One region of the Paenibacillus sp. D9 genome, then DNA from elsewhere that is predicted to be linked to it. Evidence: a T-box and tRNA genes for the amino acid it is inferred to sense, from the RefSeq annotation. Region 1 holds a T-box; the other holds one or more tRNA genes.
The links. The T-box of region 1 lies ahead of tyrS (tyrosine--tRNA ligase). A T-box ahead of a tRNA ligase gene usually reads a tRNA of that ligase, here a tRNA-Tyr.
Positions count from the first base shown of each region.

Region 2: it has a tRNA-Tyr gene. The T-box ahead of tyrS (tyrosine--tRNA ligase) is inferred to sense a tRNA for this amino acid. The anticodon was not compared.

Region 1 covers NZ_JZEJ01000001.1:4,700,982-4,715,095, forward strand. Annotated here, with positions in the region: gene VE23_RS21075 (S-layer homology domain-containing protein) at 1-1,032, shown strand, start outside; partial or broken gene VE23_RS27875 (LysR substrate-binding domain-containing protein) at 1,946-2,122, shown strand; gene VE23_RS27495 (glyoxalase superfamily protein) at 2,174-2,545, shown strand; gene VE23_RS21090 (GNAT family N-acetyltransferase) at 2,771-3,793, shown strand; gene VE23_RS21095 (class I SAM-dependent methyltransferase) at 3,905-4,660, shown strand; T-box leader at 4,703-4,937, shown strand; gene tyrS (tyrosine--tRNA ligase) at 5,055-6,344, shown strand; gene VE23_RS21105 (hypothetical protein) at 6,452-6,955, opposite strand; gene VE23_RS21110 (LacI family DNA-binding transcriptional regulator) at 7,218-8,309, shown strand; gene VE23_RS21115 (alpha/beta fold hydrolase) at 8,538-9,176, shown strand; gene VE23_RS21120 (hypothetical protein) at 9,197-9,481, shown strand; gene VE23_RS21125 (hypothetical protein) at 9,935-11,230, shown strand; gene VE23_RS21135 (glycine C-acetyltransferase) at 12,316-13,494, opposite strand; gene tdh (L-threonine 3-dehydrogenase) at 13,546-14,114, opposite strand, start outside.
Region 2 covers NZ_JZEJ01000001.1:5,227,464-5,241,577, forward strand. Annotated here, with positions in the region: rRNA gene VE23_RS23305 (23S ribosomal RNA) at 1-1,159, shown strand, start outside; tRNA gene VE23_RS23310 (tRNA-Asn) at 1,329-1,404, shown strand; tRNA gene VE23_RS23315 (tRNA-Ser) at 1,408-1,498, shown strand; tRNA gene VE23_RS23320 (tRNA-Glu) at 1,504-1,578, shown strand; tRNA gene VE23_RS23325 (tRNA-Val) at 1,645-1,720, shown strand; tRNA gene VE23_RS23330 (tRNA-Met) at 1,730-1,806, shown strand; tRNA gene VE23_RS23335 (tRNA-Asp) at 1,811-1,887, shown strand; tRNA gene VE23_RS23340 (tRNA-Phe) at 1,910-1,985, shown strand; tRNA gene VE23_RS23345 (tRNA-Thr) at 2,007-2,082, shown strand; tRNA gene VE23_RS23350 (tRNA-Tyr) at 2,090-2,175, shown strand; tRNA gene VE23_RS23355 (tRNA-Trp) at 2,182-2,255, shown strand; tRNA gene VE23_RS23360 (tRNA-His) at 2,261-2,336, shown strand; tRNA gene VE23_RS23365 (tRNA-Gln) at 2,345-2,419, shown strand; tRNA gene VE23_RS23370 (tRNA-Gly) at 2,427-2,501, shown strand; tRNA gene VE23_RS23375 (tRNA-Cys) at 2,509-2,582, shown strand; tRNA gene VE23_RS23380 (tRNA-Arg) at 2,596-2,672, shown strand; tRNA gene VE23_RS23385 (tRNA-Leu) at 2,747-2,829, shown strand; gene VE23_RS23390 (alpha/beta fold hydrolase) at 2,901-3,875, opposite strand; gene VE23_RS23395 (LiaF transmembrane domain-containing protein) at 4,104-4,400, shown strand; gene VE23_RS23400 (PspA/IM30 family protein) at 4,468-5,148, shown strand; gene VE23_RS23405 (PspC domain-containing protein) at 5,153-5,641, shown strand; gene VE23_RS23410 (PspA/IM30 family protein) at 5,646-6,359, shown strand; gene VE23_RS23415 (sensor histidine kinase) at 6,499-7,491, shown strand; gene VE23_RS23420 (response regulator) at 7,530-8,183, shown strand; gene VE23_RS23425 (hypothetical protein) at 8,211-8,891, opposite strand; gene VE23_RS23430 (hypothetical protein) at 9,013-9,417, opposite strand; gene VE23_RS23435 (hypothetical protein) at 9,536-10,393, shown strand; gene zwf (glucose-6-phosphate dehydrogenase) at 10,505-12,061, shown strand; gene VE23_RS23445 (cyclase family protein) at 12,382-13,008, shown strand; gene VE23_RS23450 (peptide chain release factor 3) at 13,110-14,114, shown strand, end outside.

The DNA of each region.
Region 1 (14,114 bases):
CCGGGCGGAGAGCCGACGCCGACGCCTGGGGGAGGAGCGACGCCGACGCCTGGGGGAGGAGCGACGCCGACGCCTGGGGGAGGAGCGACGCCGACGCCCGGGGGAGGAGCGACACCGACGCCTGGAGGAGGGGCGACGCCGACGCCTGGGGGAGGGGCAACGCCGACGCCTGGAGGAGAGGCAACGCCGACGCCTGGAGGAGGGGCAACGCCGACGCCTGGAGGAGGGGCAACGCCGACGCCTGGAGGAGGGGCAACGCCGACGCCTGGAGGAGGGGCGACGCCGACGCCTGGAGGAGGGGCGACACCGACGCCTGGAGGAGGAGCAACGCCGACGCCTGGGGGAGCTTGGACACCAGCGCCTAGCGAGGCTCCTTCGCCTGGCGCCGCACCTTCGCCCAGCGCCACGCCAGCGCCAAGTCTGAAGCCGCCGCCAAGCTCGAATCCCGTTCCTTCCTTTGGCGATTTGGACGGGACCGATTGGGCGCGTTCCGCCATCGAAGAGATGGCGGCCAAAGGAATCATGTTGGGAGTAGGGGGCGACAAGTTCGCTCCGAACAAACCTCTTACGCGCGCCGAATTCATTACAGCCTTGTTCCGGGCGTTCCGGTTGGATGCCGCCGAAACGGTGGGAGGACTCAGCGATGTGAAACCGATGAGAGCCTTCAGCGACGTGAAACCCGATTCTTGGTATGCCGAGGCGGTGGCGGCTGCTGCCAGGCTGGGCATAACAGGCGGCACCGGTGCCGGCAACTTCGAGCCGAACCGAGTGATTACACGTGAGGAAATGGCGGTCATGGCCGCAAATGTTCTTAACTATCTCGGCAGTCTCAAGTCCACAGACGTGAATGCGAAGCTCGCGGGCTTCAAGGACCGCAGCCAAATAGCGGGTTATGCCCGCTCGTCGGTTGCGCAGCTTGCTGCCCTCGGAGTCATGAACGGCGCCGGAGGAGACGGATTTGCGCCGAAGGGAAAGGCTACCCGCGCTCAGGCAGCGGTTATGCTGCAGCGGATGCTGAAGCTGTTTGAATAAAGAACGATAGAGGAAAGGCCGCTACCCTTCATCTGGAGATGAGGGAGCGGTCTTCTTTGTGTAGTCCAATCTACTTTACCGAGCCCAACATTCTGATTTACCGAGCGATATCATGCTTTCTCTGACGAATGCAGCCTCATGGTTTGAATGTACATTTCAGTCCCAACGGATCGTGGCGAAGACAGCGCAGCAAACCTATCGGACATACGATCCGTTATTTTGCCAGTTTGGGACGATTTCACTTTTTAGCGGACATACGATCCGTTATTTATGCGAAAATCGCCTCAGATGTCAGGTTTTTGAGAAAATAACGGATCTGATGTCCGATAAAGTCCAAAATGGGGTTGAAATGCCCAAATAACGGATTTGATGTCCGATAGAACTCCGAAATGGTCGCGAGCCATGGGCAGCAGGTTTGATGATGTCCAAAAGAACTCCGAAATGGTCGCGAGCCATGGGCGGCAGGTTTGATGATGTCCGATAGAACTCCGAAATGGTCGCGAGCCATGGGCAGCAGGTTTGATGATGTCCAAAAGAACTCCGAAATGGTCGCGAGCCATGGGCGGCAGGTTTGATGATGTGTAAAAGAACTCCGAAATGGTTGGGAACCATGGTTAGCAGGTTTGATGATGTGCAAAAGAACTCCGAAATGGTCGCGAGCCATGGGCGGCAGGTTTGATGATGTCCGATAGAACTCCGAAATGGTCGCGAGCCATGGGCAGCAGGTTTGATGATGTCCAAAAGAACTCCGAAATGGCCGCCAACCGCCAATACATAGGCAGCAGAGTTGACGATGTCCAAACATTCCCGAATGGGCTGGAATCTGGCACACACAGCCTCGAGGAAGCTATCGACGACTGCTTTGGGCTGGATTTCAAGCCGCAGCCATCCTTTCAGGCGGGGCGAGGCTCTCATGACAGCGGCTGCATCCGCCGCAGCCGGGCTCGGTGTCTCGATCCTGCCGGAATCAATGCTGGAAGGACTAACTTTGATTCCGCTGGAGGATGAGGGCTCCATCTGCCGAATAGGCATGATGACAAGAAAAGAGGGTTGTCTTCCTCCGGCGGCGCTGCGGTTTGTCGAGTGTGCCGCAGAAGTTTTTGGAAATGGCGGTAAACCTATCTATAGGAGGGATATAAGAATGCCTGAATTCAATCGAGTCGTCCCCATTATGCGCATGTTCGACGTCGGCAAGGCAAAGGAATTCTACCTGGATTTTCTGGGGGCTGAACTGCTCTGGGAGCATCGATTCGAGGAGGCGCTGCCTCTCTATATGGCCATAAAGCTGGGAGGCTGCGAGCTGCATCTCTCGGAGCATCACGGCGATGGAAGTCCCGGCGCCAACATTCGGATCGAGACGGCAGGTCTGGCTGACTATCATAAGGCTCTTCTGGACAGCGGCTACCGGTATGCCAGGCCGGGATTGGAAAAGCCCCCCTGGGGCGGCTGCGAAGCGACCGTGATGGACCCGTTCGGGAACCGGATTACCTTTTATGAAGAGGACGGGGTCTGAAAAGGATGGATGCGATTCCCTGGCGGTTCTTCGGACTATGGACTGAAGCGAATTGAGCTGCTTGCGGTCAAGGGAGGCGGAAACATCTGAAGAACAGAGTTGTCCTATCAAGCCCGCAGACCGAATCCTCCTGTTTCTTCGGCTATAACCGTTCTTTCCATATCCTCCCGCCTCAGCCTGCAAGTATAGTAAGTGCAGGACAAAACGTGGGAGAGAGCCATAAACATGAACATATCCGTAGAACCGTGCGGCTTGGACCGCAAATTTATTCTCATGAATCTGTATCCGCTGTATCTGCATGATCTGGCCGGAATCCGCGAAGTTTTGCCGAACCGCTGCGGTGTGTTTGAAGAGGATGACGGAATCCAGACACTGCAGGAGCAGCAAGGCGAATTCGAAATCTGGTGGGAAAAGGAAGGCCTATTGTTCCCCTATCTGATCCTCGCGGACGGAATTCCGGCCGGCTTCGCGCTCATCGCTTCCGGGCCGTACACCGAGTCCGGCAGCGATTATATGGTGAACGAATTCTTCATCCTCAGACCCTACCGAGGCAAAGGCGTCGGTGAAGCAGCGGCCGGCGAGCTGTTCCGGCGTCATCCCGGAAGCTGGTCGCTGTTCACGACGCCGGGAGAGCGCAATCGCGGCTCCATCTCCTTCTGGCGGAAGTCGCTGGCCCGCCATGCGGGGGAAGACGGATATACGGAGGAGGATCTGGAGCTGGAGCACTTTGGCTGCAGCAAGCTGTTTCTCTTCTCATCGGCGGCGGAAACTTCCGGGGGAGTGTCTGAAGGAACGGAAACGTCCGGCAAAGGCATTGCCTGCTCCAGCGACGTCCGCAAGGCATCGATGGCCGACTTGCCGGCCATAGCCGCTCTGGATGCCAAGGCAGTCGGACATGGCGGGCGGCTTGCCGAGCTCGAGAAGCATGTGCGCAGCGGCTGCTGCCTCGTTTCTCTTCGAGAGGGCCGCCTCGCGGGCTTCGCCGCGCATGACCGGTCTTTTTTCGGGCAGCGGTTCCTGCAGCTGATCATTGTCGATCCGGACGACCGCAGGAGCGGAGTCGGCCGCAGTCTTATGGAGGCTTGGGAGGCCGAGCTTCCGGGACATAAGCTGTTCACCTCGACCAACGAATCCAACAAGCCGATGCAGCAGCTGTGCGAAGCGATGGGCTACGTCCGCAGCGGGGTCGTCGACAACCTGGACGAAGGCGATCCCGAGATCATTTATTGCAAGCCTCCGGTTGCCTGAGCGATCCTTGTCTGGTACGGTTAAGCATGCAGACAAGCCAGGGTGCGCGCCGGCATCGGCTGGTTCGAACGGCAACCCTGGCCTCATGGACGAGATCTGGAGGGATGATCGATGGACAGCAAGGAGCGGTTTTCCAGCCGTGTGGAGAACTATGAGAAATACCGGCCGAGCTACCCGGCGCAAGCGGTAGACTACATCATCAGCCGCGGCGGGCTCAAGGAGGATTCTCCGGTAGCCGATATCGGTGCCGGAACGGGCATCTTCTCCGGGCTGCTGCTGGAGAGGCAGCTCCGGGTCATGGCCGTGGAGCCGAATCCGGATATGGCCAAGGCGGCCTGGGCCAAGCTCGGCCCCGACGAGCGGTTCGGCCTGATGCTGTCGCCTGCGGAGGATACGGGGATGGCCGAGGCCTCCGTCGACGCGATCGTAAGCGCGCAGGCTTTCCACTGGTTCGACCAGGCTGCCGCGCAGGCGGAGTTCCGCCGCATCCTGAAGCCGGAAGGACGCGCGTTCCTGATCTGGAACTCGCGCGTGCTTACGGGCACGCCCTTCCTGGAGAGGTACGAGGCGCTGCTGCATAAGTACGGGACGGACTATGCGAGCGTAAATCACCGCAACGTCTCTCCGGAAGCGCTGCAGGCTTTCTTCCGCGAGGGAACGTTGGAATGGCAGACTTTCCCTAACAGGCAGATCTTCGATTACGAAGGCGTGAAGGGCCGCCTGCTGTCTTCCTCGTACGCTCCCGCTGAGGGACAGCCCGGGCATGAGGAGATGCTGGATGAGCTGCGGCAGATCTTCGACGAGACGCAGCAGGACGGAACCGTCAGCTTCGATTACGAGACGGAAGTGTACAGCGGTCTTCTGTAGGGCGGTTGACAGATCCGCCGGGATTCGCTAAAGTGATAGCGATAAAGTGCGTTGAAGGGAATCAGTAGCGCCCGAGCGACATCGCTCTAGAGAGCCGGCGGTTGGTGCAAGCCGGTGCGGGGTCGGGCTGCGAATTACATCCTGGAGCATCCGTGTCCGCAACTGCCTGAGGCAGAAGGGCCTGGACGGCAGCCGGCCGTTACCCGGCAGAGCGGAGCATTCTCGTACTGTACGGGAAGCTCAACATAGGGTGGTACCGCGATGACTCGTCCCTGTCTTTGGACAGGGAGGGGTCTTTCTTTTTTTTTCCTTAGACATGGAGCGATACAGTCAGGCGGCTTTCAATCAACAGGCTCGGCTGCAACAAACATTCAATCAAGTGGAGGGAACAGACATGGCACAAGAACAAGCTGCGGCCGTCAATTCGGAATTGCTGGAGGATCTGGAGTACCGGGGCCTGGTGTACCAGGTGACGAACCGCGAGGAACTGAGCAAAAAGATGAGCGAAGGCCGCGTCACGCTGTACTGCGGCTTCGACCCGACGGCAGACAGCCTGCATATCGGCAGCCTGCTTCCGATCCTGACGCTGCGCCGCTTCCAACTGGCGGGCCACAACTCCATCGCCCTCGTCGGCGGCGGCACCGGCCTCATCGGCGATCCGAGCGGCCGCTCCACCGAGCGCTCGCTCAACACGGACGACACGGTCGCGAACTGGACCGAGAGCCTGAAAAACCAGCTGTCGCGCTTCCTCGACTTCGAGGCGGCGGGCAATCCGGCGAAGCTCGTCAGCAACTACGACTGGCTCGCGCCGCTCGACATCATCACGTTCCTGCGCGACATCGGCAAAAATTTCACCGTCAACTACATGCTGGCCAAGGACTCCGTCGACTCGCGCCTCGCGAACGGCATTTCCTTCACGGAGTTCAGCTACATGATTCTGCAGGCGTACGACTTCTTCAAGCTGAACCGCGACCATGGCGTCAATCTGCAGCTGGGCGGCAGCGACCAGTGGGGCAACATTACCGCAGGCCTGGACCTGATCGGCAAAATGGGCGGAAGCGACGCTTACGGCATCACGATGCCGCTCGTCACGAAGAGCGACGGCAAAAAATTCGGCAAGTCCGAATCCGGAGCCGTATGGCTGGACCGGAGCAAGACGAGCGCGTACCAGTTCTACCAGTTCTGGATCAACACGGATGACAGCGACGTCATCCGCTTCCTGAAGTACTTCACGTTCCTCTCCCGCGAGGAGATCGCGGCTCTGGAGCAGGCTGTCGCGTCGCAGCCGGAGAAGCGCGAGGCCCAGCGCGAGCTCGCCCGCCAGGTGACCAGGCTCGTGCACGGAGCCGATGCCGTCGAGAGCGCCGAGAAGATTACGGCTGCGCTGTTCTCCGGCGACGTCACGCAGCTCAGCGAGGACGAGCTGGTCGAGGCGCTGCAGGACATGCCGACGACGGTTATGGGAGAGGCGGCCGAAACGGGGCTGATCGACCTGCTCGTCGAGGCGAAGGCCGCTCCTTCCCGCCGCCAGGCCAAGCAGGATATCGAGAGCGGCGCCGTCTACGTGAACGGCGTCAAGCAGACCGGCATCGACACGATGCTGACGTCCGAGCAGCGCCTGCATGGACGCTACGTCGTGCTGCGCCGCGGCAAGAAGAATTACTACCTCGTGAAGTTCGAATAGAACGGCTTCAGCCCGCACCGGCATCCAGCCGGGCGGGCTTTTTTTGTCTGAAGCTCCTTGGGCGGCGTTGCGCGGCAGACGGTGAAGCCATCTGCTCCGGTTGTTGGTCAAGGATACAGCTTAGCCATCCAGCGGTAATCGGACCAGAGACGGCTCAGAACCCAGCCCTCCGCTGTCCGGACGGCGGTCGCTTCTCCGGGGACGCTGTAGGGCTGAACCTTACCGCTGTCTTCGGTCACCTTTACAACAACGGTATATTTAAGGTCGTAGGAGTCTTTTGCATCCTTGACCGCTTCAATCTTCATCTCTGTTACTGTTGCCTCCAGATCGGCTTTGTTATAGGCTGCAATCCGGACAGGCATAGCCGTATCCATGTTGGCTTCCAGCTTGTCGAGCAGCTCTCCGGTTACGAGAGGCTTAAGCAAGCTGCCGCGTTCTTTGATCATGGAATAATGATCTTCCGGAATATCGCGATGCTTGACGTCGTATTGAATGTGAATGGCCTTATCCAGAACGGATATGGCTTCCGCTTCATCCGACCCGGCTCCGGAGCAGGCGGTCAATAGAGCTGCAATCAGGCCGAGGGTTAGCAGGATGCGTGTCGTTTTCATTGGATGTCCTCCCCATTTGATCTGAACGCAACGAAGGATTGCGGTTCCGATTGTTCTTTCCCGAGAAATTCTTCCATGGCCTTCCATCTTTTTACGACCCCCGAATAGGAATGGTTGCCATTTCTTGCAAACAAACTTTTCATTCCTAAGATAAAGGGCGCTGAGAAAGGCTGAAATAATTTGAAAAAAGTTGAAGGAACCCTTACACTTAGAAGGAATGAAGACGAACCGGAAAGGGTCGTAAACCTAAGGGGTGAGCATCATGAAAAAGGTTACGCTGCAAATGATTGCCGATAAATTGAGCGTCTCCAAAGCCTTGGTCTCCAAGGCGCTCTCCGGAGACAGCGCCGTCAACGAGGTGACGCGCGAAATCATCTGGAAAACGGCCGAGGAGGAGGGCTACCGGATCAAGGGGAGCAAGCGGCTCGGCAGCTCCTCCCTGACGGGCAATCTCGCGGTGCTCATGCCCCGCGCCTATCTGGACGACCCTGAATATTGGGGCAAAATCATCAAGGGCATCGACGCGGAGCTCGCCAAGCAGACGTACAGCATGGTACTCTCCAGCATCGACGTGACGATGCGGGTGAAGGACGGCATGCCAGCCGCCATCACCGAGCGCAAGGTCGACGGAGTCATCGTGCTGGGGCAGCTGCCGGAAGCCTACACCGATCAGCTGACCAGGCGCAAGCTTCCGTTCGTGCTGGTCGATCCGGACGCGCAGCATCCCGACATGGACCAGGTGCTTGCGAACAATTACCTCGGCGCTTACCAGGCGGTGCAGGCGCTGCTGGCGGAAGGCCACCGCAGGCTTGGCTTTGCCGGAGACGCCTTTACGACCTGGAGCTTTTCGGAGCGCCAGCGGGGCTTTGCGGAAGCAATTGCCGTGCACAACCGCCGCCAGCCGGCCGACCAGGCCGAGGCCGTCATGATCGAGGGCATGGGCGTCAGCGGCAGCGGCATGTATACCCAGCCGGCGTTCGCGGCCGAGCTGGGCGCGGAGCTGCACGCGGAGCGCAGGCTTACGGCGCTTTTCTGCGCCAACGATCTCATCGCCTTCGACGCGCTCAACCTGATCGGCAAGATGGGGCTTTCCTGTCCGCGCGATCTGTCCGTCGTCGGCTTCGACGATCTCACGCTCGCCGAGCTGAATCAGCCCAAGCTGACGACCGTCAGCGTGCCCAAGGAAGAGATCGGAGCGAGGGCGGCCCAGCTCGTGCTGGGGAGAATCGGAGAGCCCGAGCGGCTGCCGGAGCTCGTGATGCTGTCGACGTCGCTGATCAAGAGAGAGTCGACAGCTCCGCCGGCCGGAGCGGTCGTTGCCGCTGCTGGCGAGACGGAGACAGCCGAGGCGTAGCGGGCCGGATGGGAAGAAGCTCGGGACGGGTCGGGCTAGACAGAAAGACAGAAAGACAGAAAGACAGAAAGACAGAAAGACAGAAAGACAGAAAGACAGGGATGGTACATTCAGCCCTGTCTTTTTTTGATGCTGGCAGCCTGCTGCTGCCGAAGATGCGGAGGCGTTTTTAAGAATACATATGCTAGAATAACAAGGAAGATATGGAAGGATAAGGAGGGCTTCGGTATGCATATGAGCTGGATTCAATCTCCATCCGCCTGGGGAACGGACATCCGCTGCCGCTGGATTCGGAGGGACGGCAGCCGCTCCTTGGCCGCTTTGTTTCCAGGACAAGGCTATTCCTGCGAAATGCCGCTGCTGCACTATGCCGGGAAGTCGGCGATGCAGGAAGGCTACGACCTTCTGCTGCTGGAATACGGCTATCAGGCGGCGCGCCGGGATCCTGGTCCCTTCGAGGAAGCGGCAGCTGCGGCAAGCGCCGACAGCGCGGCCGTCCTCAGGCCGCTGCTGGAGCGATATGACCGCCTTGCCTACATCGGCAAGAGCGTGGGAACGGTCGTCTCCAGCCTTGCTCGGGAGTCTCTTGCGGAACAATCGAGAGGCAAGGAAATCCGCCAGATCTTCCTGACCCCGATCGCTCCGGCGATTTCCTCTATCCTGCGGAATGGAGGGCTGGTTGCAGTCGGAACAGCCGACCCGGTGTTCGGCCCGGAGCATATGCAGCGCACAGCGGCGGGCAATGGGGTCCGGCTGCTGACGATCGACGGAGGCGACCATGGACTGGAGCTGCCGGATGCCGGGCGGTCGCTGGATGTTCTTCAGGAGATCGTTTCCGCGGTCGGGATGTATTTGAAGGAAAGCTGAAGTTGGAGAGAGGCGAAAATGTGAACCTGAGAGCATATAAGGAAGAGGATGCCCGGGCGATAGTCGATGCCCATGCCGAGCTATACGGGCGGGAGCACGGATATGACGAGTCGTTTCGGGAGATCGTCGACGAGAGAGTGAGAGGAATCGTGGAGCGCAGCGATTCGCGCGAAAGGATCTGGATTCTGGAGTCAGACGGGCGGCATCTCGGCTCGATCTGCATCAAGCTGGAGCTTCGGCATCCGCCGAGCGGGCCTGCAGGCGCAGTATGTCCGGAATCCGCTGGTTACCACGAATCAGTTTGAGGGATTCAGAAATACCTTTCTGTTCCTGGAAGGAGAGGCAGGCCGCTCCATTCCATTTTTAATGAAGTGGTGTCTTTCTACGAGCTGAAGGGCGGTTTCTTTGTCGTTACCTCGAAGGCTCTTGCTCCGCTGGCCAGCTTCGACAAAGGGGATCTAGCCGCTGGATCAACCGGCTCAGCGTCTCGCGCCGGGAATGATCAGCATGAACGATTTTCAGCTGCATAGTAGCAACCCTATCATAGTTGGATTGACTTTCATTATAGAAGATATAGGGATGGAATCCATCGTTGGATTGCAAAAGGAAAGGATTGAAAAAGGAAGAGAGAAATCTCGATCTTTAACAATTTTAAACACATAATAAAATGTTTATTTATGTTGAACGAAAATAAAGGCCGTGGTATGCTTTTTCTTGAAATCGTTCTCATTTATCCAAGAAAAGGCAGGGATGCATCCATGACGAGCAGGGAATTCATAAGCCGCGAAGGCAGCCGGTTGATGCTTGGCGGCAAGCCGTTCCGGTTCGGAGGCCCCAATATTTACTGGCTTGGGCTCGACGAAAATGTAGGCGGAGTGGACTGGCCGACCGAATTCCGGGTGCTCGACGCGCTGGATGCCGCCGTTCAGATGGGTGCCGCCGTCGTTCGTTCGCATACGCTGGCCGCGTCCCAGGGCTGTCCTAAGGCTCTGTCGCCAAAGCGCGGGGAGTACAATGAAGAGGCGTTTCGCCGAGTGGACTTTGCCATCGCAGAAGCCGGCCGCCGAGAACTCAGGCTGCTGGTTCCTTTTGTGTGCAATTGGGCTTATTACCATGGGGGCAGGGAAACCTTTGCCTCCTGGCGCGGGCTCGACGACCCAGGTCTGTTCTATACGGATCGGGCCGTCATCGAGGACTTCAAGTCGTACATAAGCGTTGTGCTGAACAGGGTCAACAGCCTGACGGAGACGGCCTACAAGGATGATCCGACGATCATGGCCTGGGAACTGGGAAATGAGCTCAATGGCGCTCCGGCCGAATGGGTGCGGGAGATCGCCTGTCATATCAAGTCCGAGGACGGCCGCCACCTGATCTCGCACGGCAAGCAGTTCGAGCTGGATCGGGACAAGCTGGGCATCGAGGAGCTCGATATTCTCGACGTGCATTATTATCCTGCCGACGCGGTGAAGCTGGCTGCAGACGCTGCCGACACGGCCGCTGCAGGCAAGGTGTATATCGCCGGAGAGTTCGGATGGCCTGAAGGCGATCTGGAAGGTTTTGTCCGCCATGCCGAGGAGGATGAAAGAGTGGCGGGAACGCTGTTCTGGTCGCTCTTCGGACATGGCGACGGGGGCGGGTACGTGCCGCATTACGACGGGTTCTCGCTTCATTATCCCGGCACGGGCGTCAACGAAGAGATCGGCAGGCGGGTGCTGCGATTGCGTGAGCATGCCTTCCGGATGAGCGGCAGGGTGGTGCCGGAATTCCCGCTTCCGGAAGCCCCTGTCATCACGGCGGCAAAGGAGAAGATCATGTTCCGCGGCGTAGCCGGGGCGGCGATGTACACGCTCGAGCGCTCCAGCCGCGGAGCGGATGGGCCATGGCAGACAGTATTCGCTGCCCGGGAGGCCGATTATGACATGCCTTGGCGCGATCCGCTGCGGGCTCATTCCGCCAAGGCGTGGTACCGCGTCAAGGCTCATGCGCCGGATGGACGGGCAGGGGCTTACTCGCCGGTCTATGAGTCGGAGGTTTTTACGCCGGAGAGCGGGTAGGAAAGAGTTGGAGGCCCGCGGCGGGAAGTCGATAAGGAAGAATGAGTGTGTTAACGTCGGGAAGTCGATAAGGGAGAATGAGTGTGTTATCGTCGTGAAGTCGATAAGGAAGAATGAGTGTGTTAACGTCGGGAAGTCGATAAGGAAGAATGAGTGTGTTAACGTCGGGAAGTCGATAAGGAAGAATGAGTGTGTTAACGTCGTGAAGTCGATAAGGAAGAATGAGTGTGTTAACGTCGGGAAGTCGATAAGGAAGAATGAGTGTGTTAACGTCGTGAAGTCGATAAGGAAGAGTGATCGGCGTTCACGTCAGAGAGCTGGAGCCAGCCTTCGCTAAACCTATATGCATGGAACCAACCAGCCATTTCTTAGTGCGACGGGCAGGAACAGACATAAGCGGCCATGGCGTAATGCTGTGGTCACAGCCCGAAACAAATAAAGCCAGCCGTAGCTTTGAGAAACAAAATCTCGGAAGCGGAAATAGCCAGCCATGATGAAGTGAGGCAGCTGAGCAATTTAATGAACTGCGAAAAACCAGCCCGACCGTATTCAATCGGCTATCCACCATCGAACATCATTTCGGACCGCACCAACCAACTTTTCTTTGGGCTCCTGACTGCTACGGACATCAGATCCGTTATTTCGTCTGTTTTGCTGGAAAAGGGCCTTCTATCGGACATCAGATCCGTTATTTTTATCAAAATAGGCTTTTTGGTGACTTAAAGTCTCAAATAGCGGATCTGATGTCCGTTAAATTTTTTTTAATGCCTGAAAATGGGGAAATAGCGGATCCTATGTCCGATAGAATTGACCAGTAGTTGAAACAGGGATCGATAAGCCTCCGAGAGGTCGCAAAGCCCAGAACAGGCACGAAACAGGCACGGAACAAGGCCATTACAAGCCCAGAACAGGCACGAAACAAGCACGGAACAAGGCCATTACATGCACGGAACAAGCACGGAACAAGCACGAAGCAAGCACGGAACAATAGGGCGGATCAGACATCAAAAAGGCCGTCCCGGCCAACCAAAAAAGCTGTCCCTGCCGTCGAAGGACGGGGGACAGCTTTTTCAATATCCAAACGGTCAGCCCAGCAGGCCGAACTCGCGTCCGACCTTGAGCAGCGCCTGGCGCGCGAACTCGAGATCCTCCGCCGTGTGGGAGGCGGTGATGATGAAACGGACGCGGCCCTTGTCGGCGGCGACGGTCGGATAGACGATGGCCGGAGCGAATACGCCCTCTTCAAGCAGCCGAGCCGAGAACTCCATCGTGCGTGCGGCTTCGCCGACGACGATGGGGATGATCGGCGTCTCGCTGGCGCCGGTGTCGAAGCCGTCACCCTGGAGCTGCGAGCGGAAGGAGTTCGCCGACGCCCACATGCGCTCGCCGAGCTCGGGGCTGCTGCGCAGCACGCGAATCGCCTCCAGGCAGCTTGCTGCGACGGCCGGAGTCTGCGATGTGCTGAACAGGAACGGACGCGCCTTGTGGATGAGGTACTCCTTGAGCGCGAGGCTGCCTGCCGCGTAGCCGCCGACAACGCCGACGGCTTTGGACAGCGTGCCGATCTGGATATGCACGCGGCCGTTCAGGCCGAAATGGTCGGTCGTGCCCTTGCCGTTCTTGCCCAGCACGCCGCTCGCATGGGCGTCGTCGACGCAGACGATCGCGTCGTAACGCTCGGCCAGCTCGACGATGTCCGGCAGCGGGGCGATGTCGCCGTCCATGCTGAAGACGCCGTCCGTGACGATATAGCGGCGGTTGAACGAACCGGATTCCTTCAGAATTTCCTCCAGCTGGTTCATATCCTTGTGCTTGAAGATGCGGCGGGCTGCCTTGGTCAGGCGGATGCCGTCGATGATGCTGGCATGGTTGAGCTCGTCGCTGATGACGACGTCCTCAGGCTGCAGCAGCGTGCCGAACACGCCCTGGTTGGTCGTGAAACCGGACTGGAACACCAGCGCGGCCTCCGTTCCCTTGAATTCGGCGAGCTCGCGCTCCAGCTGGTCATGGATGTCGAGCGTGCCCGAAATCGTGCGGACGGAGCCGCTGCCGACGCCGTACTTCTCGATCGCCTCGATCGCGGCCTGCTTCATCCGGGGATGGTCGGTCAGGCCCAGGTAGTTGTTGGAGGCCATCTGCAGGATGCGGCGGCCGCCCATCTCCATCCACGGGCCGGAGCCGCTCTCCCAAACGGCGGGCAGGCGATAGCGCCCCTGCCGCTTCAGCTCCTCCAGTTCGTCCTTCAATCCGTCTAGTCCGGCCATTGGCGGATCTCTCCTTTTTGAACGGGGCCGCGTCGGCCCTTTAGTATGACTCTACTCGTGCTTGAACACGATCTTGGCGCATTGCCCGGAGCCCATCAGCTCGAAGGCTTCCTCGAAGCGGTCCAGCGTGAACGTATGGTCCACGAGCGGCCGCAGGTCGATCCGGCCGGCGTCGAGCAGGCCCTTGATCTGATGCCAGGTTTGGTACATTCTTCGGCCCGTGATTCCGTATACCTGCAAGCCTTTGAAAATGATGTGGCGGGCCAAATCAATCGGCACCGCCTTGGACGGAATGCCGAGCAGCGAGACGCGTCCGGCGTTCGCCATTGCCTCGAGCAGGCTGTTGATCGCGTGGCCGTTGCCGGACATCTCGAGGCCGACCTCGACGCCAGCGCCGTCCGTCAGGCCGCGCAGCTCCGCCGCGACATCCTTGCCGGGCTCCGACTTGATGCAGGCGTCCGCGCCGAGCTTGGCGGCCATGCCGAGCCGGTAATCATGCAGGTCGACGGCGATGATCTTGCCCGCGCCGACGGCTTTGGCGACCTGGATCGCCATGAGGCCGATCGGGCCGCAGCCGATGACGGCGACGGACTTGCCGACGATATCTCCGGCCATGACGG
Region 2 (14,114 bases), 530 kb from region 1:
GAATAGCCCGAGGGGGCCGCAGTGAAAAGGCCCAAGCGACTGTTTAGCAAAAACACAGGTCTGTGCGAAGCCGTAAGGCGAAGTATACGGGCTGACGCCTGCCCGGTGCTGGAAGGTTAAGGGGAGCGGTTAGGGGCAACCCGAAGCTGTGAACCGAAGCCCCAGTAAACGGCGGCCGTAACTATAACGGTCCTAAGGTAGCGAAATTCCTTGTCAGGTAAATTCTGACCCGCACGAATGGCGTAACGACTTGGGCGCTGTCTCAACGAGAGATCCGGTGAAATTTTAATACCTGTGAAGATGCAGGTTACCCGCGACAAGACGGAAAGACCCCATGGAGCTTTACTGCAGCTTGATATTGGACTTTGGTACGATCTGTACAGGATAGGTGGGAGCCTGGGAAGCCGGAGCGCCAGCTTCGGTGGAGGCACCGTTGGGATACCACCCTGATCGTATCGGAGTTCTAACCTGGTACCGTGATCCGGTACAGGGACCGTGTCAGGCGGGCAGTTTGACTGGGGCGGTCGCCTCCTAAAATGTAACGGAGGCGCCCAAAGGTTCCCTCAGAATGGTTGGAAATCATTCGCAGCGTGCAAAGGCATAAGGGAGCTTGACTGCGAGACCTACAAGTCGAGCAGGGACGAAAGTCGGGCTTAGTGATCCGGTGGTACCGAATGGAAGGGCCATCGCTCAACGGATAAAAGCTACCCTGGGGATAACAGGCTTATCTCCCCCAAGAGTCCACATCGACGGGGAGGTTTGGCACCTCGATGTCGGCTCATCGCATCCTGGGGCTGAAGTAGGTCCCAAGGGTTGGGCTGTTCGCCCATTAAAGCGGTACGCGAGCTGGGTTCAGAACGTCGTGAGACAGTTCGGTCCCTATCTGTCGTGGGCGCAGGAAATTTGAGAGGAGCTGTCCTTAGTACGAGAGGACCGGGATGGACGTACCGCTGGTGTACCAGTTGTTCCGCCAGGAGCACCGCTGGGTAGCTACGTACGGACGGGATAAGCGCTGAAAGCATCTAAGCGCGAAGCCCCCCTCAAGATGAGATTTCCCAGTATGTAAGACCCCTGGTAGACGACCAGGTTGATAGGTTCGGGGTGGAAGCGCAGCAATGCGTGCAGCTGACGAATACTAATCGGTCGAGGGCTTATCCTATGGATCAAGCCTACGGAATATCGTCGCAAGACGATGAACGTTGGCGAGACATGGCGAGATGAATCCGAAATACGATTCGCTAGCCATGTAAGAAGCACGAATGGACTCAGCATCCAACATATTGATTCGATCCAGTTTTCAAGGCGCAAGCCTTGAATGCACCACATATTCCCTGATAGCTCAGTTGGTAGAGCACTCGACTGTTAATCGAGTTGTCACAGGTTCGAGTCCTGTTCGGGGAGCCATCTGGAGAGCTGTCCGAGTGGTCGAAGGAGCACGATTGGAAATCGTGTATACGTTAATCGCGTATCGAGGGTTCGAATCCCTCGCTCTCCGCCAGATATGGCCCGTTGGTCAAGGGGTTAAGACACCTCCCTTTCACGGAGGTAACAGGGGTTCGAATCCCCTACGGGTCACCACTTTCTTATCTGGCTTGATTACATAGCCTTGATAAGTTATAGTAAATAACATGTTGTTCTTTATATGGAAGCTTAGCTCAGCTGGGAGAGCATCTGCCTTACAAGCAGAGGGTCGGGGGTTCGATCCCCTCAGCTTCCACCATTCAACTGACGCGGGGTGGAGCAGTCCGGTAGCTCGTCGGGCTCATAACCCGAAGGTCACAGGTTCAAATCCTGTCCCCGCAACCAATATGGAGCTGTGGTGTAGAGGCCTAACATGCCTGCCTGTCACGCAGGAGACCGCGGGTTCGAATCCCGTCAGCTCCGCCATTTTATTTTCAATAAGCATTCGGGCTCGGTAGCTCAGTTGGTAGAGCAAAGGACTGAAAATCCTTGTGTCGTCGGTTCGATTCCGTCCCGAGCCACCATGTTTTTTGATAATTGAATATGCCGCTGTAGCTCAACTGGTAGAGCAACTGACTTGTAATCAGTAGGTTGGGGGTTCAAGTCCTCTCGGCGGCACCATTTTTTTGGAGGATTAGCGAAGTGGCCAAACGCAGCAGACTGTAAATCTGTTCTCTGACGAGTTCGGTGGTTCGAATCCATCATCCTCCACCAGTTTTTAGGGGCATAGTTTAAAGGTAGAACAGCGGTCTCCAAAACCGTTAGTGTGGGTTCAATTCCTGCTGCCCCTGCCAGTATGGCGATCGTGGCGAAGTGGTTAACGCACCGGATTGTGGTTCCGGCATTCGGGGGTTCAATTCCCCTCGATCGCCCCATGTTTTGTTGGGGATTAGCCAAGCGGTAAGGCAACGGACTTTGACTCCGTCATTCTCAGGTTCGATCCCTGAATCCCCAGCCATTTATTTGCGGAAGTGGCTCAGCGGTAGAGCATCGCCTTGCCAAGGCGAGGGTCGCGGGTTCGATTCCCGTCTTCCGCTCCAATTTTGTGGCGCCATAGCCAAGTGGTAAGGCAGAGCTCTGCAAAAGCTCTACCCCCAGTTCGAGTCTGGGTGGCGCCTCCATCTTATCTAACGTGTGCCCTTAGCTCAGCTGGATAGAGCATTTGACTACGAATCAAAAGGTCAGGAGTTCGAATCTCTTAGGGCACGCCATTTTATCTCCATTTAAAAGAAGTTTGATTCCTCTGCCTCTTGAATATATAGAGTGAAGAGGAAATTTTATATGTGCTGGTGTGGCGGAATGGCAGACGCGGCGGACTCAAAATCCGCTTCCGGAGACGGAGTGGGGGTTCGAGTCCCTTCACCAGCATTCCAAAAGGCTTGTAGAATCGCTTATGCGGTTCTGCAAGCCTTTTTCTTTCGCATCCATGAAAAGAAGCATTAAAGGTTGGAACTCAGCCAAAGCCGGAGATCTTCCCGAATTTCTTTCCGATTCCATTCTTGTATAGCCTCATGACGGACATCGGGGTAAAGCTTCATTGTGACGTTTCTCATCCCGGCATCCAAAAAAGCTTGGAACGTACGTTCAACGCCTTTGCCATACTGGCCGACCGGATCATCGGCGCCGGAAAAGAAGTATACAGGCATCGTTTTGTTCATTTTAGCCAGATGCTTTTGATTTTGGATGTAGGGAATTCCGGTTGCAATCAAGCTGCTGAAAAACCCGACGGAAGGGATGAATCCGCAATACGGGTCCGCCATATAACGGTCAACATTGCCTTCATCTACCGAAAGCCAGTCATGACGGGTTCGATTGGGCTTGAATTTCTTGTTGTAGGAACCGAAAATGATTTTGTTCAACAGCTCGGAGTGGGCATGCTCACCTCTCAGCATCATCTCAAGCCGAATCAAGGTTTGGCCTGCCGCCAACGCAAAAGCAGGATTCCAGGCTGTCCCGCTCAAAATGCAAGCCTGCCATAAGTCCGGAGCATCGATCAGGCAGGTTCTCGCAAGAAAAGAGCCCATGCTATGACCGAATAATAGGAGTTGCAGTTCCGGAAACCGATCCTTCGCATGAAGCGCTATTCGCTGAAGGTCCATGGATGCCTCCTGCCATCCTCCCGAGGCCGGCATATGGCCTAACCCGCCTGCTGCTGCAGACCGACCATGTCCGATGTGGTCATGGCCGATAAGGATGTATCCGTCATGGGCCATCTCCCTTGCAAAAGAGCCATACCTTCCGACGTGTTCGGCCATGCCATGGCTTAATTGAATGATGCCTCTAGCTGTCCCGGACGGGCGCCATTCCATTACATGGAGCCGTTTGGGTTTTGTTGCGGAATCAATGAAATAGGAATCATGCTCGACGGTGGACTCCATAGCTGCACCCCTTGCCTGGATATAGCCCTTCTTCATTACTAGTATATACCTGTATCCCTCAAATATGGACCTCTGAATTCGACCGTTTCAGGCTTGTCTTAAGCAGGTCGCAATCCTTCCCAATTCCAGGACGGAGACCCTCCCCGACCTGAGTCCAGGTACAGAAACGTTCGCAAGTCCGTTTTGAACTTTGCCGGGATGGCCTAAAATAAGGACATAAGCAAGAGAGCATATTCGCGAATCGAAAGGCGGTGGCAATCAGAGATGAAACGCAATTCAACGGTAGGCATCATTTTGGTTGTGGCGGGCGCATTGCTGGCCATGAAATTTCTCGGTTTAGGTCATTTGATCAGCTGGGCCGTATCCTTGATCTTCCCTCTTATTGTTCTGGGACTTGGAGTCATCGGCTGGAGGAACGGCAACCGGATCGTCGGCGGAGTTCTTCTCTTCGTAGGAGCCATCTGGCTGCTTGGAAAATTAACGCCTCTGATCATGCTGCTGTTCGCAGTGGGACTGATCGTATGGGGAGTCTCCCTCTTTAAAGGAAAAAGGCTTCATTAACGAAAGAAAGAAAAACGAACGAAAGAAAAACGAAAGAAAGAGAGCAACCGGCTAGAGGAGGACAAATATGAGTATTATCCGAAGGGTCAGAGACATAACGATCGCAACGCTGAACGAGCACCTGGAGAAAGCGGAAGATCCGGTACGGCTGATCGATCAGTTCCTGTGGTCGACACGGGAAGAGATCATTCAATCGGAGCGTCTGTATCAGCAGTATTCTTCCCATAACCAGCAATTGAAAATGCAATGGCTCACCGCTGAGCAGCAGAAGGAAAAGCGGGAGCAGCAAGCCGTTACCGCACTCAAAGCCGGTGAAGAGCAGCTGGCCCGCATAGCCCTTCATGAGAAAGCATCCGCAGAGGAACGCGCCCGGCAGTATCGCGATCTGTACGAGCAAGGCCGCCAGAGCGTGGAAGACCTGGAAAGAAATCTTCAGGAGATGAGAAGCGAGTACCAGATCGTGTATGACAAGCGAGAGTACTATTCGGCCCGTATGGAATCCTTGAAGCTGCAGCAGCGTATGAACGCCCGTTACACAGGAGCCGTATCCGGCCAGCCCGGCGGCAAACCTGACGGCATGTTCCGCAGGCTTGACGACCGGATCACGGATATGGAGCACGAAGCCCGCAGCCTCAGGGATCTTCGCAGCGAAGGTACCGCAGGTCATGGTGGAAACTCTTCCTACCAATCGGCGGTAGAAATGGAATTGGAACAGCTGAAGAGAAAGCTGGGACAAGGAGGAACCTAACATCATGAAGCAATTATATCGCTCCAGACGCAAAAAAGTTCTGTTCGGATTATGCGGCGGGCTGTCGGATTACTTCAATGTAGATGCCAATCTGCTTCGTATTCTGACGATCATCCTTGCCGTCTGCACTAGCGGCGCAGCCATTGTCATCTATATCCTGGCGGCGCTGGTCATTCCGAAGGAGCATGACTATAACCAGTTTCCTCCAGGAAACTTCGGGTCTTATCAGAATGGACGGGGCGGCGACTTCTACGGAGGACACAACGATCCGGGCCGCCCCGGATTCGGCCAAGGCGCAGGAGGCGGCCAGCATGGCGGCCCTTACCGCAACCCTCCGCAATACCAGGAAGGTCCGACAACGGCAGGATGGCAGTCCGACAGCAACCGCCAGGCAGACTTGGACAAGATGATGGATGACCTGGAGAAGAAAGCTCTGCGCAACGAGCTGGAAGAACTGAAAGCCAAACTTTCGAAGTATGAGAAGGGAGAATAACAACATGGGTATTTTCAAACGCCTGAAAGATATTACAAAAGCTTCAATGCACGAGGCGCTGGATAAAATGGAAGATCCGGTCGTTATGCTGAACCAGTACCTCCGCGACATGGAGCAGGAAATCCACCAGGCCGAGGTTACGGTAGCCAAGCAAATGGCCAACGAGCGCCGCATGCAGCAGCGCTTTGACGAAGCGGCAAGAAGCGCCTCGGATCGTGACAGCAAAGCGGAAACGGCGCTTCGTTCCGGCCAAGAGGATCTTGCCCGCAAGCTTTTGGAAGAGAAGCTGTATTTCGAGGAGAAGGTGCAAGAATACAGCCAGCTTCATCTGGAAGCGAAGAGCCAAGCCGACGAGCTGAAGCAGCAGCTGTACGGCATGAAGGACGAGTATTACCAGCTCCGCAACAAACGCAACGAGCTGGCCGCCCGTGCTCAAATGGCCAAGGCGAAAAAGCAGATGTCTCAGGCTTCCGCCAATGTCGGCTCCCTTGATACAGGCACTGCATCCCGTGGATTCGGCCGCATGGAAGAGAAAATCATGCAGATGGAAGCCGAAGCCGATGTTCTCCGCAGACCTTACGGAAGCGGCTATAAAGCGGAGGGAGCTGCCTCCATCCGTCCGGAGAATCAGCTGAAGGTAGAAGAACAGCTGCAGCAGCTCAAAAACAAGCTGAATCCTCCTCAGGCAGCTGCTGCACAAGAAGACGCAGCGAATTAATTAAGCTTTGCTTTCGCAAGCCTCGGACATGGCGGCGCAGCCGCCGGGTTCCGAGGCTTGTTTGCTTGCGGCGGAGGAACGCTTGAACCGTTGACGCCGGAAAGGTAAAGTAGAGAGAGAAAGAAGGGGGAGTATCGCTGTGGCTGCCAAAAAGCCTCCAGGAAAGGGTCAGGGACCTACAAAGAAAAACGTTCTTGAAACGGTACTGTGGCTGCTTATCATTCTTGGACTGCTGCTCATCGTGCTGCAAGGAACCGGATATGTCGAATTCTTTGCCATACAAGGAAAAGGGGCCTTATACGGGCTGGCGGTCATCGCGGCTGCGCTCGCCGGGGCTGTGCTGAACAGCTACCTCCAGACGTCCAAGCTTAGAGAAGCTCTCCGCAAGCTGAACCAGCAGCAGAGCAGGCGCAAATCGATTACGATTCCGCATTCTCCCGAAGGAGAGGGAGCACGCCCGGAAGAAACCGAGGAGCAGGAGGAGTGGCGGGAGCAGGTCAAGTTCACCGCTGTCATCGAAGAGCGGCAGCGCCTGGCTCGCGAACTCCATGACGCCGTGAGCCAGCAGCTGTTCGCCATATCCATGACCGCAACGGCGGTAAGCCGGACGATCGAGAAGGATTGGGAGCGCGCACGCAGGCAGGTGCAGCTGATCGAGGAGATGGCGGCCGTGGCCCAGTCCGAAATGAGAGCGCTTCTGCTGCATTTGCGTCCCGTTCATTTGGATGGCAAAAACTTGGCCCAGGCGCTCGAACGGCTGGTTGGAGAGCTGAAAGTGAAAGTCCCGATGGACATCACGGTTGATGTGGATTCGACCATTCTGTTCCGCCCCAGCGCCGAGGACCATTTGTTCCGGATTGCGCAAGAGGCGTTGTCCAACGCCCTGCGCCATGCCAAGGCCAGCAAGATGGTCATGAGGCTGGAGCGGGATGGAGCCAAAGCCAAGCTGAGCTTTGCCGATAATGGCGTCGGCTTCGATCTGGAAGAAAAGAAACAGGCCTCCTATGGTTTGCTGACGATGGAAGAACGGATTCATGAGCTTGGCGGCAACATACAAATTCATACGGCTCCGGGCGAAGGAACGGCCATTGAAATGTGGCTTCCCCTGGAAGACGGAAAGGGCGGATTCTAACCATGAGCATGCCGGAACGAATGGAGCGCGACAGCGGAATGGCAAGGCCCATCAAGGTGCTGCTTGTAGACGACCATGAGATGGTTCGGATCGGTCTTGCAGCGGTTCTCGATACGGAGGAAGGCATCGAGGTTGTGGGAGAGGCCGGCAACGGTGCCGAAGGAATCAGGCTGGCTACCGCCTATGCCCCGGATGTCGTGCTGATGGATCTGGTCATGGAAGAAATGGACGGAGTCGAAACGACCCGGAGGCTGATGGAGATCATGCCGGAATGCAAGGTCATCGTGCTTACAAGCTATCTCGATGACAGCAAGATGTACCCCGTCATTGAAGCGGGAGCGTTCAGCTACCTGCTCAAAACTTCCCGGGCAAGCGAAATCGCCGAAGCGATTCGCGCTGCGGCAAGAGGACAATCCGTGCTGGAATCCCAGGTGGCAGCCAAAATGATGAGCAGGCTCCGTCAACCCAAGCAGCCGGTCCAGAAACCGCCTCATGAAGATCTTACCGAGCGGGAAATGGACGTGCTCATGCTGGTCGCGCAGGGCTTGTCCAACCAGGATATTGCCGACAAGCTGTTCATCAGCATCAAGACGGTCAAATTCCATGTGACCAATGTGCTCAACAAGCTCGGCGTAGAGGACCGCACGCAGGCGGCTATATATGCGCACAAGCATGATTTGGCCGTGGATTGAGAATTCAGCGCGAAGCACGGAAGAGATTCAAGCCAAGCAGCTGAATGAAGACACCTGACGATGAATCATATCATCGAGAACCCCGTCCTCGTTATAGGTTCCCGCCGAAGGCAGATGGGCATAATCGATAAGGGATGCCGCAGGCTGCGCTTCGAATGAGGCGAGCAGCTGATCGGCGTAAGGAAGCAGTCCTTCCGACGAGAACAAGGCTCGAAGCACCGCATCGGGGCGGTTCTCAAGCTGCTGGTTGAGGGCGACGGGGTTGACCCTCCATTCCCCTTGCCTGTTCATGTCCAATCCGGCTTGACGTGCGGCAGGATGGGATCGCATGGAGCGCAGGTCGGTCTCGATGGAAGGATTGAGGCCAGGTCTGCAGCGGAAATAAAGCAGCTCCAGATCGTTCCATCGTTCTGCGAGCTCGTATACGGTATCGGCCAGTCCCGAGAGATCAATACCTGCCGTTCCGTCGCTCAGCAGCTGCTGGCGCCGGCGGCGCATGTCCTGGATAAGCGGACGCAGCCGGCTCGCAGCCTGGAGCCAGGATGCAGTCAGGCGAAAGTCGGAGACGAACCGGGTTGTCATGCCATCCATGCCATAGTCGGGCAGGCCGGAATCTACCCGCTCTCGAGCGGCTGGGGCAACGGGGACGGTCGGCGCTACTTTTTCCACATGGAAGATGCGGTTCATTCGACGCAAAGGACCTATCATCAGGAAGCCTCCCTCAGGCTGGAATTGAAATCCATTACCCCTATAAGGTGCATAGAGAAACAGCCTGCCGAAGCTTCCTGTCCCGGAAACGTCGGCGGGCTGTTCAACTATCGCCGGATGGTCAGATCAGCAGCAGCAGAAAGGCGAGGAAAGCGAGGTCAACGCCGACCGCAGCGCCGTACCCGTATCCATATGGACCTCTGCCGCCATAGAACCCAGGGCCGTAAGGACCTGCTCCGGGGCCGTATGGATAAGCCTGAGTATGGGCTTCCTGCTCCATAACTTGCTCCTGCACGGGTTTGGATGCTTTGGATTTTTTCGCTTTGCCCTTTGCCGGCTTCCCTAAAATCCCGATTCCTTGCTGCTGGCGCTTATGATGCTCTTCGCCGCCGTTCAGATAAATCCGCCCGCCATGGCAAGCGGTGAGAATACCCATATGGCGTGTACCGTCCTTGAGAATGGCGCACACCGGCATTCCGCAGAAACGCTGGACATGTTCTTCGTGCAAGGGCCGAATAGGTTCCATTTTCTGTTGTTCATCCTTTCTGGTTTTCCTTGATGGATGGAATGATGCATTATATTCACCTACGGGCTGATGCGTATGGTCAAATACCCAGTCAACGGGCCAAGGGAATGGAGGGACTATGATGAGCAATCCGCGATCCAAACAAAGCGCAGGCGTTATGCTGGCCTTCCTTGCGCTGGCCGTTCTCGTTACAATTTATACAGCCGGGGGCAAAGGCTCCATCGGCTGGAGCGTGCCGGCATCGAAAAAGCCGGACGTTCAGATGTCTTCTGCAACCGGCGAGGATATGGAGAAGCTGTGGAACTGGGCCGACGGCGAGCTGGGAGGCGGCTCCAGGGCGGCCTCCTGGCATTTGCGCTGGAGCGTGGAAGGAGTGACGTCGGATCAAGCGGCCAAGACCGCGGAAGCGCTAGGCATGACCGCTGACGCGAAAGACCTTGCCGGCGGGAAGGATGAAAACAAAACCAGCGGGGGCATCCTATGGGAAGCGGTGCGTACCACTGCGTACGGCACGCTTAAAATGCAGCTGCTCGGCACGGTTCAGAAGAACAGGGATGCGGCGCGGCAAGCCGTCATGACCTACCACGCTCCGCCTGCAGCGGAGCTTCAAGCTATCTTGAATGAAATGATCGAGGTCAATGCCGCTCTGACCGAGACGGGCACGGGCGGCAAGCGGATGATGAGCATCAAGCTTTACGGCAAGGCTATTCGGGTCGGCGCCGCTGGCCGCATCGCGCAAAAGGCGGCAGGAGTCGTTCTGGATGAGTATAAGGATTCCCGAACGATTGTCCGGACGTACAGCTCCACTGCAGTTGCAGGAGCCATGCGGCTTGGAGAAGGCAAGGAAGGGAGCCGGTCCGCCAATATCCAGCTGGCGGAGCATGGCGGAGGCGATGCGGACTTCGCGGCGGAGATCACGGTCGGCATTCCGCTCATTACGGGAGACCTCTCGGAGAGCGGGGCAGAGGGAACGTGAAGGCCCCATGAAGATTGGCCGCCATGAATGGCGATTCCCGCAACGTTATGATACACTACATACCATATCAAGCTGATGCATCCAAAATTTATGACGAAAGAATGAGGGAACATGAACTACTCTAGCAAACAGGAATCATCGGCCGCTGAAGGCGCGGTCTATTATCTGTTCGGAGCCACGGGCGATCTGGCGCGGAGGAAGCTGTTCCCGGCGCTGTTCTCCTTATATAAAGAAGGCAAGCTGGCAGAGAATTTCGCGGTTGTCGGACTCGCCCGCCGTCCGCGGGACAATGAGCAGTTCCGCCAGGACGTATACGAGTCCATCATGGAGTTTTGCCGGTACAAGCCGACCGATGTCGAGGTATGGCAGAAGTTTGCCGACCACTTCGTCTACAAGCCGCTCGATATCCATAACGTCGATGGCTTCCGGGAGCTGAACCAGCTCTCCTCGGAGCTCGACGAGAAGTTCGGCATCGAAGGCAACCGGCTTTTCTATCTTGCTCTCGCTCCGGAGCTGTTCGGTCCGGTGTCGTTCAACCTTCGCGACGGAGGCCTGCTGGAATCCAAGGGATGGCACAAGCTCGTCATCGAGAAGCCGTTCGGCTATGATCTGGAATCGGCCCGCGAGCTGAACGGACAGATCAGCCAAGTGTTCAAGGAAGAAGAGGTCTACCGGATCGATCACTACCTCGGCAAGGAAATGGTCCAGAACATCCAGGTTCTGCGTTTTGCCAACCAGCTGTTCGAACCGCTCTGGAACAAGGATCATATCGCCAACGTCCAGATTACGCTGTCCGAAACGGTCGGCGTAGAGGAGCGGGGCGGTTATTACGACAATTCCGGCGCGCTTCGGGATATGGGGCAGAACCATATTCTGCAGATGATTACGATGATTGCCATGGAGCCCCCGGGACGGCTGCATCCGGAAAGTCTCCGCGACGAGAAGGTCAAGGTTCTGCGCTCCCTTCGCCAGTATGCGTCAAGCGAGGAAGTCCGTGATAATGTCGTGCGGGCGCAGTACTCCTCCGGTCAATCCAAAGGCAAGGAGCTTCCGGGCTACCGCCAGGAAGACAGCGTGAATCCGGAATCCAAGACGGAGACGTATTTTGCCGCCAAAGTGCTTGTGGACAACTTCCGCTGGGCCGGAGTTCCGTTCTTCATCCGCACGGGCAAGCGGCTGCCGGTCAAGACGACCGAGATCGTCATCGAGTTCAAAAACGTTCCGGACAACGTCCTGTTCGCCAAGCGGCATAAGCTGGGTCCGAACCTGCTCGTCATCCGCGTCAATCCGACGGAGGGCATCTACCTGAAGATCAACGCCAAGAAGCCGGGAGCGGACAACGAGGTTCAGCCTGTCGCCATGGAGTTCTGCCAAAGCTGCCAGGTCGGCATCAACACGCCGGAAGCTTATGAGCTGCTGATCTACGATGCGGCGCGCGGAGATTCGACGTACTTCACCCGCTGGGATGAGGTTGCGGCAGCGTGGACGTTCGTGGACCGCATAGCGGCTGCCTGGAGAGAATCCGGAGAAGATCTGCTTTCCTATCCAGCGGGATCCTGGGGACCGGAAGCTACGGATGAGCTCCTTCACAAAGAAGGCTTCTTCTGGTGGCCGGTCAACGGCCAAGCGGAGGACAACGTCATCTGGATCAGCGGCGGAGCGCAGTAAGGGGGCGTCTGCCAGAGAGGCGGATGCAATCAAGCTTGCTTCTCTCAAAGGGGGATGCGATCAATGCTTGCATCTCCCAGAGTGGGAATTCGATCAATACTTGCTTCTCTCAGAGGCGGACTCGATCAAATCTGCTTCTCTCCGAGGAGGATTGCAATCAAGCTTGCGCCTCTTGAGGGCGTGCCGATGCATGCGCCACTCGAGCGTCGACTTAACCGCCTGGAAAATTAACTAAGTATGGAACCTATAAGCTTCAACATCAATCCTGTCCGGCTACGGACAGGATTGAAGCGTTATTTGACGAGAGGACGGAATGAAGCATGTTCAAAATCTACGATATTTCCATGCCCATTCATTCAGATATGGCGGTATGGGCCAATGTCGAGGCCAAAAAGCCGGAGATCCGCAATATTGCGCCATTCGCCCAGGGAGGCGTGTATGAATCGGAGCTGCGGATGAATCTGCATACCGGCACGCATGTGGATGCGCCGATGCATATGCTCGAGGATGGAGCGGGAATCGAGACAATAGGGCTGGAAGAGCTGGCGGGAACGGCCCGCGTCGTCGATCTTACCCATGTATCCGATTCCATCACGAGGGCGGACTTGGAGCCTCTTGGGCTTGTGCGAGGCGATTGGGTCCTTTTCAAGACGGCCAATTCGTTCAGCAGCCGGTTCGAGGATGATTTTATTTACTTGCGCGAAGACGGCGCACGGTATTTAATTGAAGTAGGGGTTCGCGGCATCGGTACGGACGGTATCGGAATCGAGCGTTCGCAGCCTGACTATCCGACCCATCGCCCGCTCTTCCGCAATAATATCGTTATCGTGGAGGGACTGAGGCTGGCGGATGTGTCGGCCGGAACCTACTTCATGGTCGTAGCCCCGCTCAAGCTGAGCGGAGTCGAGGCGTCGCCGGCCCGGGCGATCCTCATCGGCAGGCCGTAGGAGCGACAGCATGCAACCGATTTAATCCTGCAGGCAGCGAATGGATATGCGGCCCGCTAGCCTGATTCATGAATAATAAAGCGCGATATAAGGGGAATACCATGACTAAACTGCTCGACGAAATCAAGCAAGAAGTAGACAAACGGCGTACATTCGCCATCATTTCTCACCCGGATGCGGGGAAAACGACGCTGACGGAAAAGCTGCTGCTGTTCGGCGGCGCCATCCGCGAGGCCGGCTCGGTCAAAGCCCGCAAAGCCAACAAGCACGCCACCTCCGACTGGATGGAGATCGAGAAGCAGCGTGGAATCTCGGTAACCTCTTCCGTCATGCAGTTCGACTATAAGGGACACCGCGTCAATATCCTGGATACGCCTGGTCACCAGGACTTCAGCGAGGATACGTATCGGACGCTGACCGCGGCCGACAGCGCTGTCATGCTGATCGACGTGGCCAAAGGCGTCGAAGCCCAGACGATCAAGCTGTTCCAGGTTTGCCGAAGACGCGGCATCCCGATCTTCACGTTCATCAACAAGCTGGACCGCGAGGGCCAAAGCCCGTTCGATCTGATGGAGGAGCTGGAGCGGGTGCTCGGCATCCGTTCCGTTCCGATGAACTGGCCGATCGGCATGGGACGGGAGCTGTGCGGCGTCTACGACCGGATGAAGAATCAGGTCGAGCTGTTCCAGGGCAATGACCATTCCACCATCGAGGTGCGCAAGGTCGGAGATTACAAGGACCCCGTCATTCGGGAGATGGCAGGCGATTATCTCGCCGATCAGCTCGAGCAGGATCTGGAGCTGCTGGATGTAGCCGGCGACCAGTTCGACTTCGAGAAGGTACGCGCTGGCGAGCTGACTCCGGTGTTCTTCGGCAGCGCCGTCAACAACTTCGGCGTGCAGACCTTCCTCGAAAACTTCCTGCAGCTCGCTCCTAAGCCCGAGCCCCGGAACAGCACGGAAGGCCCGGTCGAGCCGACGAGCGAGAAGTTCTCCGGATACGTGTTCAAGATCCAAGCGAATATGAACCCGGCCCACCGAGACCGCATCGCTTTTCTGCGCATTTGCTCCGGGCGGTTCGAGCGCGGCATGAGCGTCAAGCATGTG